Regions from separate parts of the Tardiphaga sp. 285_C5_N1_2 genome, predicted to be linked through region 2. Evidence: predicted binding sites of a transcription regulator. Region 2 holds the regulator's gene; each other region holds the start of a gene.
The links. The regulator PhoB, encoded in region 2, activates phosphate uptake and scavenging genes when phosphate is short. The targets are predictions, from matches to a motif close to TGTCATNNANCTGTCAT.

Region 1: the regulator PhoB is predicted to act here: its motif matches at 2,213-2,229, upstream of AB7951_RS26880 (alkaline phosphatase D family protein).
Region 3: the regulator PhoB is predicted to act here: its motif matches at 1,503-1,519, upstream of AB7951_RS14945 (Orn/Lys/Arg decarboxylase N-terminal domain-containing protein).

What each region holds. Positions count from the first base shown of each region.
Region 1 is NZ_CP197241.1:5,685,564-5,689,568, forward strand. It holds gene typA (translational GTPase TypA) at 1-377, opposite strand, end outside; gene AB7951_RS26880 (alkaline phosphatase D family protein) at 610-2,163, opposite strand; cobalamin riboswitch at 2,309-2,498, shown strand; gene AB7951_RS26885 (TonB-dependent receptor) at 2,600-4,005, shown strand, end outside.
Region 2 is NZ_CP197241.1:5,477,679-5,481,683, forward strand. It holds gene AB7951_RS25945 (GcrA family cell cycle regulator) at 105-614, shown strand; gene phoB (phosphate regulon transcriptional regulator PhoB) at 717-1,421, opposite strand; gene phoU (phosphate signaling complex protein PhoU) at 1,514-2,227, opposite strand; gene pstB (phosphate ABC transporter ATP-binding protein PstB) at 2,256-3,083, opposite strand; gene pstA (phosphate ABC transporter permease PstA) at 3,080-3,925, opposite strand; gene pstC (phosphate ABC transporter permease subunit PstC) at 3,927-4,005, opposite strand, start outside.
Region 3 is NZ_CP197241.1:3,123,621-3,127,625, forward strand. It holds gene AB7951_RS14935 (hypothetical protein) at 1-87, opposite strand, end outside; gene AB7951_RS14940 (molybdopterin molybdotransferase MoeA) at 196-1,404, shown strand; gene AB7951_RS14945 (Orn/Lys/Arg decarboxylase N-terminal domain-containing protein) at 1,563-3,920, shown strand; gene AB7951_RS14950 (GNAT family N-acetyltransferase) at 3,942-4,005, shown strand, end outside.

The DNA.
Region 1 (4,005 bases), 210 kb from region 2:
TTGATCGCGACGATCGGCTTGAGGCCGAGCTTCAGCGCCTTGCCGACCACGAACTTGGTCTGCGGCATCGGGCCTTCAGCGGCGTCGACGAGCACGATCACGCCATCGACCATCGACAGGATGCGTTCGACTTCGCCGCCGAAGTCAGCGTGGCCCGGGGTGTCGACGATGTTGATCTGGACTTCATCCCACAGCACCGAGGTGCACTTGGCGAGAATGGTGATGCCGCGCTCTTTTTCGATGTCGTTCGAATCCATCGCGCGTTCCTGGACGCGCTGATTGTCGCGATACGTGCCCGACTGCTGCAGCAGCTTGTCCACGAGAGTGGTTTTGCCGTGGTCAACGTGGGCGATGATAGCAATGTTGCGAAGGTTCATAGGTCTTCTTCTGGTTACGGTCTGGGTGCCCTTGAGCGGGTTCAACAAGACATGCTCGACAACAAAAGGCTTATGCCTTGCGCTCGAGCGCGTTCGATAACTGCCTCGTCTGAAAACGCGCTGGGGCAATCCCTCCAAAAGCAAACCCGGCCAGAAGGGGCCGGGTACTCGGACGCGTTGCGGCGCAATATAGGGGGAAATCGCCGAAAAACAATGCGAATCTGCCAAATGGTTAGCCCAATTTCGGGTCCAGAACCGTGGCCCAAAGGGCCATATCGGCCCGATCCCGCAAGGTAACGGTCATTTGGCCGCTTTGGCCGTCGATTTTGACGTGACCGAAGAACTGCATGCCGGCCGACGGGGGCAAATTCTGCTTATCGGGCCCCGGCGCCTTCACGAAACGGACCTCGGGACCGAAGGTATTGTCGAGCGCCGCCGGGCCGAAGGTTCCGGCGTGAAACGGGCCCGAAACGAACTCCCAGAACGGCTCGAAATCCTGAAACTGCGCCTTTTCCGGATTGTAGTAATGCGCCGCCGTGTAATGCACGTCGGCGGTCAGCCAGACCGTGTTGCGGATACCGGCCGATTTGATGAAGCGCAGGATATCGGCGATTTCCAGCTCGCGGCCCCGCACTGGTCCGTCGCCCTGCGCGATGGCCTCAGACCCGGTTTTGTCGGCGGCGTTGTCATAGACGACGAGGCCGATCGGCATATCCGAGGCGATGACCTTCCAGGTCGCCTTCGAGGCCATCAATGCGCGCTTCAGCCAGGCCATCTGCTCCGGACCGATGAAATACGCATCGGGACCATAGCTCTCCTGCAGGTTCGGGCCGTTGGGCCCGCGATAGCTGCGCTCGTCCAGCATGAAGACATCGAGATGCGGGCCGTAATTGAGCGTGCGATAGACGCGGCCGGGTTCGGCCGGATTGACCGAGATCGGATACATCTCGTGAAAGGCACGGGCGCCGCGCGCAGCCAGCAGCGTGATGTCGCGCTCCTTGTAAGACGACGGCAACTGCTTCGAGAGCGACCAGTTGTTGGTGACTTCATGATCGTCCCACTGGCCGAAGATCGGCACCTGCGCATTGAAGGCGCGAACATTGTCGTCGAGCAGATTGTATTTGTGCGCGGCGCGGAATTCATCGAGCGTTTCGGCGACCTTCGCCTTCTCCGGCACCGTGATGGTGTTCTTCCAGATCGTGCCGTCAGGCAGTTTCGTTTCAGGCAGGATCGGACCATCGGCGTAGATCGTATCGCCGGAATGGATCAGGAAATCCGGGTTGTGGTTGCGCATGGTGGCATAGGTGACCATGCCGCCATCCTCGGCATTGATTCCCCAGCCCTGTCCGGCGACATCGCCGCCCCAAACAAAGGACACATCGCGGCGATCCGCTGGCGCGGTGCGGAAGCGACCGATCACCGGCTCGCCGACGATCTCGGTATGCGAGAGATCGCGGAATTTGACGCGGTAGAAGATATCCTGCCCGGCCGGCAGATTATCGAGCAGCAGCTTCGCCGTGAAATCGCTCTCGGGCAGCGCCGTGATAGCCGGCAACATGCGCGCATTGCTGAAGGATTCGGTAGTGGCGACTTCCACCATCATCTGCGCCGGCCGATCCGCGCGCGACCAGATCATGCCGCTGCTCGTCCCGACATCGCCGGACTGCACGCCATGCGACACGACCGGGCGATCCGCCGCGCGGCTGAGGTAAGGCATAGCCAGGAAGCTTGCGCCTACTGCGGCTGAGTGCGCGAGAAAACGACGGCGGGAGATACGTAGCGCCATGGCGAACTCCTGATCCTGGCTCTGGCACCCGTGGTGCTAGGCAGAACACTTGACGCTGCGATGACAGGTGATGCGCAATATCAACACCCGCCAAAGCAAGTTGCGAATGGCTGGCAGCTTGATTGACACATTTGGAAATTTCACCTTAACGTGAACGCGACGGTTCCCTTCGGGGATCAAAAGGGAATGCGGTGAGGGGGATCCCCCGATTCCGCGGCTGCCCCCGCAACTGTAAGCGGCGAGCCTGCGCCAAGAGCCACTGGGTGTTCACCTGGGAAGGCGGCGACAGGCATTGACCCGCGAGCCAGGAGACCTGCCGCCAGTCGTGGTCACACGCGAGCACATTGGGCGGGGTGTCCTGGTGGAAGTCACACTGCCTGTTTGGGCGGGGCGACTTGGTTTGCGGTGACGTGCCACGTAACCGCGAGTCCTGTTCATGACCTCCGTTTCTCCCGTCGCATTGAAGCGACATACTCCCTTTCTTTATTCTGTTGCTCTCTCCTACTTGTTGTGTCCGAGCGAAAGCTGGTCGCAAACCACACAGTCGAGCCAGACGCTCGATCCTGTTGTCGTTCAGCCGTCAGCGACACCTCAACGCGCGCGCCGCACCACGAACGGCAATGCATCGCGCGCTGCACGCTCACGCCAGCAGCGCAATGTCGCCGCCAATACCGGCGCGCCGGTTGCCACGCCGACAGGCCCCGTCTTCGCAGCGCCGACGCTCAACCTCACCGGCACGACATCGACGGGGAGCCGCCTTGGCCTGACGCGCCTGCAGACGCCGGCCAGCGTAGAGGTGATATCGGCAGAAACCATGGCCGAACGCGGCCAGCAGAACGTGGTCGACGCCGTCACGCAGAACGCCACCGGCTTCACGGCCATCGGCGAACCCGGCAATGGCGGCATCGCTTTCAGCACCCGCGGCTTCGCCGGCAGTGGGTCCGTTACTTCGCTTTATGACGGCACGCGCCTCTATGTCGGCTCCGGAACGGTGAACTTCCCCTTCGACACCTGGACCGCCGAGAAGATCGAAGTCCTGCGCGGCCCGGCCTCCGTCATGTACGGCGAAGGCGCCATCGGCGGCGCTATCAACGTGATTTCAAAACTGCCGCTCTGGGTGCCGCGCAACCAGGCTGAAATCTCGCTCGACAGCAACATGACGCGCCGTATCGCCCTCGATAGCGGCGGCCCGGTCAGCAAGGACGTCGCCTATCGCATCGCCGTCACCGGCAACGCGTCCGATGGCTGGGTCGATCGCGACAACACCTCGAACATCGCGCTGCACGCTGCCGTGCAGATCAAGCAGACCGAGGACATCACCTGGACGCTCTCCACCGACTATGGCGACCGCCATCCGTCAAAATATTTCGGCACGCCGCTGATCAATGGCCAGCTCAATGAGGCGATCCGCTTCAAGAACTACAATGTCAGCGACAGCAACATTCGCTATCAGGACAGCTGGAGCCAGGTAAAGACCGAGTGGCAGATCAGTGACGGCATCACCCTGCGCAACACGCTCTATTATATGTATGCGAAGCGCCACTGGAAGGAGGTCGAGATCTACGGCTTCAACTCCGGCACCGGCCTGATCGATCGCGGCGATTATCTCGAGATCTTCCACCAGCAGCAGCAGATAGGCGACCGCATGGACGCCACCTTCGAGGGCCATCTGTTCGGAATGGTCAATACGTTCGTGGCAGGCTTCGACGTCAACCGCATCGACTTCAAGCATACCAACAATTCACCGTTTAGCGGGTCCTCGTCGGTCAATCCGTATAATTTCGATCCCGGCCTGTTCAGCAGCCCGGACCCGACCACTCCCGGCTTCAAGAGCGTCGCCAA
Region 2 (4,005 bases):
ATTCGCGCCCGGTGAGCGCTAAAGGATTCTGACCGCAGGGATTTTTGAAGTCTCAACTCGCAGCGCTGCCCGGTCAGGCCGGCGCTCACGAAGGGAAAACGGCGATGACGGTAATGACATGGACCGACGATCGCGTCGAACAGTTGAAGAAACTCTGGGAAGGCGGCCTTTCCGCCAGCCAGATCGCTGCGGAACTCGGTAACGTGACCCGCAACGCCGTGATCGGCAAGGTTCACCGCCTTGGCCTGTCCGGCCGTGCCAAGAGCCCCTCCTCGGCAGCTCCGCGGCAGCGCAAGGCGCGCCCGGCGCAGCAGATGGTACGCGTCGCCCGCCCGATGGCACGCGGCAATACCGCGCTGGCCCATAATTACGAGATCGAGGCCGAGCCCGACCCGATCGCCTATGACAACATCGTGCCGATCAGCCAGCGCCTGTCGCTGGTCGAACTCAACGAAGCCACCTGCCATTGGCCGATCGGCGATCCGTCGAGCGCAGACTTCTACTTCTGCGGCGGCAAGGCCCTGGCCGGTGCCCCCTATTGCGCGCATCACTCGCGCATCGCCTATCAGCCGGCCAGTGACCGCCGCCGCGCGGTGCCGAAGCCGACGCGCTGAGCTGGAAGATATCTAAACCAAATGAAAATGCCCGGTGATGAGCCGGGCATTTTTTGTTTGGGGCTTCTAACCTCGCCCCGCTTGCGGGGAGAAGGAAGATACCTACTCCGCCGCCTTGTCGAAGCGGTCATCCAGCGCGTAGCCGGCGCCGCGCACGGTGCGGATCGGATCGGGCTCACCGGCGGGGTTGAGCAGCTTGCGCAGGCGGCCGATATGCACGTCGACGGTGCGCTCGTCGATATAGATGTCGCGGCCCCAGACGCTGTCGAGCAACTGTTCGCGGCTGAACACGCGGCCCGGATGTTCCAGGAAGAACTCCAGCAGGCGATATTCGGTCGGACCGAGATCGATCGGACGGCTTGAGCGCACGACGCGGCGCTTGTCGCGGTCGAGTTCGATGTCGCCAAACGCCAGGACGGTGGCGAGACGCTCGGGAGCTGCACGACGGAGCAGGCCCTTCACGCGGGCCAGGAGCTCCGGCACGGAGAACGGCTTGACGATGTAATCGTCGGCACCGGTGGCGAGACCGCGAACGCGCTCGCTCTCTTCGCCGCGCGCCGTCAGCATGATGATCGGCAATGCCTTGGTTTCGGGCCGTGCGCGCAGGCGGCGGCACAGTTCGATGCCGGACAGGCCCGGCAGCATCCAGTCGAGCACCACGAGATCCGGCACCCGCTCCTTCAAGCGGGTATCGGCATCGTCGCCGCGAGCGACGGTTTCAACATCATAGCCTTCGGCGTCGAGGTTGTAGCGAAGCAGCGTCGTTAGTGCCTCTTCATCTTCCACAACCAGAATGCGTGCATTCACAGCCATCTTGATCAATACCCTCAGTGACGTCCGACAAGTCTTTAAATCATGATCCTTGCGGAAGACTGGCTTCCACTTTTCCGGATCATGCTTCAGACCGTCGGCGTATTCGCGAATGTGGTCATGTCGCCCTTCGGGCGCTTGTCGAGGATCTGCTGGCCCTCGATCATGTAGAACACGGTTTCCGCAATATTGGTGGCATGGTCACCGATCCGCTCGATGTTCTTGGCGCAGAACATCAGGTGGATACAGAACGAAATGTTACGCGGGTCTTCCATCATATAGGTCAGGAGTTCGCGGAATAGCGAGGTGCAGATCGCGTCGATTTCCTCGTCGCCCTTCCACACCGTCATCGCGGCGGGCAGATCATGTGCGGCATAGGCGTCGAGCACGGCCTTGACCTGGGTGGTCACGAGGTCGGTCATGTGTTCGAGGCCGCGGATCAGCTTCAGCGGATGGAAGTCGCTGTCGAGTGCATTGACGCGCTTGCCGATATTCTTGGAGAGATCGCCGATGCGTTCCAGATCGGTGGCGACGCGCAGCGCGCCGACGATCTCGCGCAAATCGACAGCCATCGGCTGGCGCTTGGCGATGGTCAGCACGGCGCGCTCCTCGATCGTGCGCTGCAACTGGTCGATCTCGGAGTCGGTGGCGACAACGCGCGCACCGAGCGCGACGTCCCGGCGGATCAGCGCATCGACGGATTCGACGATCTGCCGTTCCGCGAGGCCACCCATCTCGGCGACGAGACGGGTCAGCTCCTGCAGATCGTCGTCGAAAGCCTTGGTGGTGTGTTCAAAAGCCATCTCAAATTCCTCCCGCGAATATGTCGCGTCAGCCGAAGCGGCCGGTGATGTAATCCTGGGTGCGGCGATCGGTCGGCGACGTGAAGATCTTGTTGGTCTGATCGAACTCGATCAACTCGCCGAGATACATGAAGGCTGTGCTGTCGGAGACGCGGGCAGCCTGCTGCATGTTATGGGTCACGATCGCGATCGTATATTGATCCTTCAACTCGTCGATCAGCTCCTCGATCTTCGCGGTCGAGATCGGATCCAGCGCCGAGCACGGCTCGTCGAACAGGATCACTTCCGGCCGCACCGCGATGGTGCGCGCGATGCACAGGCGCTGCTGCTGACCGCCCGACAGGCTGAGGCCCGACGCGTTGAGCTTGTCCTTGACCTCGTTCCAGAGTGCACCGCCGCGCAGCGCCCTCTCGACGCGGATGTCCATCTCCGACTTGGAGATCTTTTCATAGAGGCGGATACCGAAGGCGATGTTTTCGTAGATCGTCATCGGGAACGGAGTCGGCTTCTGGAACACCATGCCGACGCGGGCGCGCAGCAGGTTGAGGTCCAGCTTCGGATCCAGAATGTTCTGGTTGTCGAGCATGAGCTGACCTTCGGCGCGCTGGCCGGGATACAGATCATACATGCGGTTGAAGATGCGCAGCAGCGTGGACTTGCCGCAGCCCGACGGGCCGATGAACGCAGTCACGCGGTTCGCCATCAGCGTCAGGTTGATCTTCTTCAGAGCGTGGTGTTCGCCATAGTAGAAGTTCAGGTCGCGCACGGTGACCTTGGGACGGGTCTCGCCCTGCAGGGCCGACGGCGGCGGCATCGAGACGGAAGGAACGCCAGACGACACAGAAAGCTCACTCATTTTGCTGTCCTCTCGGCGCCGAGAATGCGCGCGCCAATGTTAAGGGCAAGTACGGTCAAGGTGATGATCAGGGCACCGCTCCAGGCGAGCTGCTTCCAGTACTCGTAGGGGCTCTGCACGAAGTTGTTGATGGTCACCGGCAGGTTGGCCATCGTCTTGGTGAGATCGAGGCTGAAGAACTGATTGCTCAGCGCGGTGAACAGCAGCGGCGCCGTTTCGCCAGCGACACGTGCGGTCGCCAGCAGCACGCCGGTGATGAGACCGGAACGGGCTGCACGATAGGCAATCCGCTTGATGACCAGGGAGCGCGGCAGGCCAAGCGCCGAGGCCGCTTCACGCAACGGATTGGGCACCAGGCCGAGCATGTCCTCGGTGGTGCGGACGACGACGGGGATCACGATCACGGCGAGCGCGAGCGAGCCGGCGAGAGCCGAGAAGCCGCCCATCGGAATCACCACCGCGCCATAAACGAACAGGCCGATGATGATGGACGGGGCCGACAACAACACGTCGTTGATGAAGCGGATCACCGAGGTGAGTTTGTCGTGCTTGCCGTATTCCGCGAGATAGGTGCCGGCAAACAGGCCGAGCGGCGCGCCGATGCCGACGCCGATGACGGTCATCATGACCGAACCGACGATGGCATTGAGCAGGCCGCCTTCCATGGAGCCGGGCGGCGGCGTGTTCTGGGTGAATATCTGCAGGCTGATGCCCGCGAGACCGTTGTAGAACAGCGTGAACAGGATCAGCGCGAGCCAGGTAACGCCAAAGAGAGCGGCACCGACGCAAAGCAGACGGATGATCGTATCGTGGCGACGGCGGGATGCGTAAATCGGGTTCATGTTAGTTGCCCGCCTTCTTTTCCAGACGCAGCAGCATCAAACGCGCTGCCGAGAGCACGAAGAATGTCAGTACGAACAGC
Region 3 (4,005 bases), 2.4 Mb from region 2:
ATGGCCGGACGGCCGGAACGCCAGCGCATCCACATCCGCCCGCCAGATGGGCGCTTCATCGGCGGTTGCGGCGTGGTTGTCGGTCATGATCGCCGATGTCTACCGTGTTTCCCTGCCCTGCCAAAGCGCCGGTGGTTTTGCGTCCGCTCCCGCTCTCCGCTATGACGGGCGCCCACACTGCCGGAGATCCCCGCGATGGCCCTGATGCCGGTTACCGATGCCATGGCCGCGATTCTCGCGGGCGCCGATGCGCTGCCTGAGGAGATGGTGCCGCTGGAAGACGCGTTCCACCGCGTGCTCGCCCGCGACATCGCTTCGCTGCGCACCCAGCCACCGGAGCCCATGTCAGCGATGGACGGTTATGCTGTGCGCGCCGCCGATGCGACGTTGGGCGCCAAGCTCCGCGTCATCGGCGAGATCGCCGCAGGCAAGCCATTCGACCGCCCGCTGCAGACCGGCGAAGCCCTGCGAATCTTCACCGGCGGCGTTTTGCCCGCTGGCGCCGACGCCGTGGTAATCCAGGAAGATACTACGCGCGATAGCGATATCGTCGGGATCAACGAGGCCGCGATTTCCGGCAAGCATATCCGCCCGGCCGGCGTCGATTTCAATGAAGGCGATGTACTACTGCGCGCCGGCACCCGCCTCACCGACCGCGATCTGGCGCTTGCCGCCGGCATGAACCATCCGTCACTGCCCGTGCGGCGACGGCCGGTCGTTGCCGTGCTCGCCACCGGCGACGAACTGGTCATGCCCGGCGCGGTCCCCGGCCCCGGCCAGATCGTGCTCTCCAATGGCTTCGCGCTGCGTGCGTTGGCCCGTGCCGAAGGCGCCGAGGTGATCGATCTCGGTATCGCTGTCGACACGCTGGAGGCGACCACATCGGCCATTCAGCGCGCGATCGATCTGAAGGCGGACGTGCTGATCACCACCGGCGGCGCGTCGGTCGGCGACCACGACCTCGTGCAGCAATCCCTGATCAATGCCGGCGTCGAGATGGCGTTCTGGCGCATCGCGATGCGGCCCGGCAAGCCGATGATGCACGGACGCCGCCAGGGCATGCGCGTGATCGGCCTGCCCGGCAATCCCGTCTCGTCCTATGTCTGCGGCTTCCTGTTCATGGTGCCGCTGCTGCGCGCGCTATCCGGCCGAATCGAGGTCGCTCACGCGCTCGAACCCGCGGTGCTTGGCCGCGACCTCGCCGCCAACGACCAGCGCGAGGATTACCTGCGCACGCGTCTGGAAACGCGCGCCGACGGCACCGTGGTGGCGACGCCGGTGATGAAACAGGACTCGTCGCTGCTAGGAAATCTGGCTGTTGCCGAAGGACTTCTGATCCGCAAGCCATTCGCTCCCGCCGCCGCCGCTGGCGATTCCTGCGCGATCATGCGACTGCCTGTTTAAAGGCCGAGATGCGCGATGGAATGCCGGGCCACCGGAACTTCCGCCGCGCGGCATGTTCTCTGAGCTTTTTTCTGACTGAGATACCTTAACGCGGCTTCAGTCACTGAATTGTCACGTAACGCAGCGAGACATCGCTGCGAAACAAGATCGGTGCACAAATGGACTATTTCAAACGCTTCAATTTCCTGTTTGCGATGCCAACATTCGACGCCGACGATCTCGAGGGCATTCGGCTCAATCAGATCGTCGATGAGATCGAGCGTTCCGGCTTCGAGGTCGTCAAGGCGCGCAAGCTCGAAGACGCCACGATCGCGGTCCAGACCGACGCGGCCATCGGCTGCATGGTGGTCGACTGGGGCAAGAAGGGCCTCGAAGGCAAGACCGCGGCGCTGATCAACCTGATGCGCAAACGGGGCCTCGACTTTCCGATCATCCTGCTGATCCGTCGCAAGCGGTTTGAAGACGTCCCGGTCGAGGTGCTCGATTTCATCGACGGCTATGTCTTCCTGTCGGAGGAAACACCGCCGTTCATCGCCAAGAATCTCATCAGCCGGTTGAAGCAATATGCCGAGACGCTGAAGACGCCGTTCTTCGGCGCTTTGGTCGACTATGCCGAGGAAGGCAACCAGCTCTGGACCTGCCCGGGCCACAATGGCGGCGTGTTCTACAGCCGCAGCCCGATCGGCCGCGTGTTCATGGAGCATCTCGGCGAAGCCGTGTTTCGCGACGACCTCGACAATTCGGTGCTCGATCTCGGCGATCTGCTGACTCATGAGGGCCCTGCGCTGCAGGCGCAGAAGGAAGCCGCGCAGATTTTTGGCGCGGAGAAAACCTATTTCGTGCTCAACGGCACCTCGACCTCCAACAAGGTCGCGCTATCGGCCCTGGTCACCGATGGCGACCTCGTGCTGTTCGATCGCAACAACCACAAAGCGGCCCTGCACGGCGCATTGATGATTTCAGGCGGTGTGCCGATCTATGTGCCAACGACGCGCAATCCCTGGGGCCTGATCGGCCCGATGAACTGGGATGCGCTCGACGAGGACGCGCTGCGCGAGCGCATCCGTATCAATCCGCTGGTCACGGATCCCGAGGCCTGGAAGCGTCCACGCCCGTTCCGCGTCGCCGTGGTCGAACAGTGCACCTATGACGGCACCATCTACAGCGCCGAGATGATCATCGCGCGCATCGGCCATCTCTGCGATTATATCCTGTTCGACGAGGCCTGGGCGGGCTTCATGAAATTCCACCCGCTCTATGCCGGCCGCTTCGCCATGGGGCTCAAGGAGCTTGGTCCGGATTCTCCGGGTATCATCGCGACGCAGTCGACCCATAAGCAGCTTGCGAGCTTCTCTCAGGCGTCGCAGATCCACATGAAGGATCGCCACATCCGCGGCCAGAAGCGCCGCGTCGAGCATCGGCGCTTCAACGAAAGCTTCATGCAGCACGCCTCGACCTCGCCGTTCTATCCGCTGTTCGCATCATTGGATGTCGGCGCGCAGATGATGAAGGGCCGCTCCGGCGAAGTGTTGTGGGACGACACGATCCGGCTTGGCATCGAACTGCGCAAGAAGATGCGCGCCGTGCGCCGCGAATTCGAGGAGAAGGAAACCCGCGCCGAGCGTCGCTGGTTCTTCGAACCCTTCGTGCCCGAGCGCGTCGCGATTCCCGACGCAGCCAGCGAAGGCGCTGTTCACAATGTGCCCTGGGAAAGCATCGGCACAGACCAGCTGGCCACCAATCCGGCTTATTGGCAGCTCGCGCCTGACGCCGCCTGGCATGGCTTCCCCGGCATGGAAGCCGGTTTCACCATGACCGATCCCAACAAGCTGACGGTAGTGACACCCGGCTTCGACCGCACCACCGGCGGCTATGCGGAACACGGCATCCCCGCGCCCGTGGTGGCGCAGTTCCTGCGCGAAAATCGCATCGTGCCGGAGAAGAACGACCTTAACTCGCTGCTCTTCCTGCTGACGCCCGGCGTGGAGGCCAGCAAGGCCGGCACGCTGATATCGGGCCTCGTCGCCTTCAAGAAGTTTCATGACGACAACGCGCTGCTGGAAGACGTCATCCCCGAATTCGCCAGGCGCAGGCCGGCGCGTTATGCGGGCATACGCCTGCGGGATCTGTGCGGCGACATGCACCGGTTCTTCCGCGAGGCCAATGTGAGCGAACTTCAGACCAGGCAATTCTCCGCCGACCATCTGCCGGAGATTGCCATGTCACCCCATGATGCCGCGCGCTGTCTGGTGCGCAACGACGTCGATTACCTCCCGATCGATGAGATTTTCGGGCGCGTCGCGACGACGCCGTTCGTGGTCTACCCGCCCGGCATCGCCACGATCGTCCCCGGAGAACGGCTCACCGAACGGTCAAAGCCGATGATCGATTATCTCAGGATGTTCGAGACCTGCTTCAACACGTTCCCGGGCTTCGACGTCGAAATCCAGGGCATCTACCGCAAGGTCGACGCCAATGGCCGGATCCGGCTTTACACTTACGTGGTCTCCGAATAGGGAGCACGTAAGGAGCCAGATTTGCCAACGGAACTCGAACAGCCGGTCGTCATCCGACCATCACGCGACACCGACGTCGATGCCA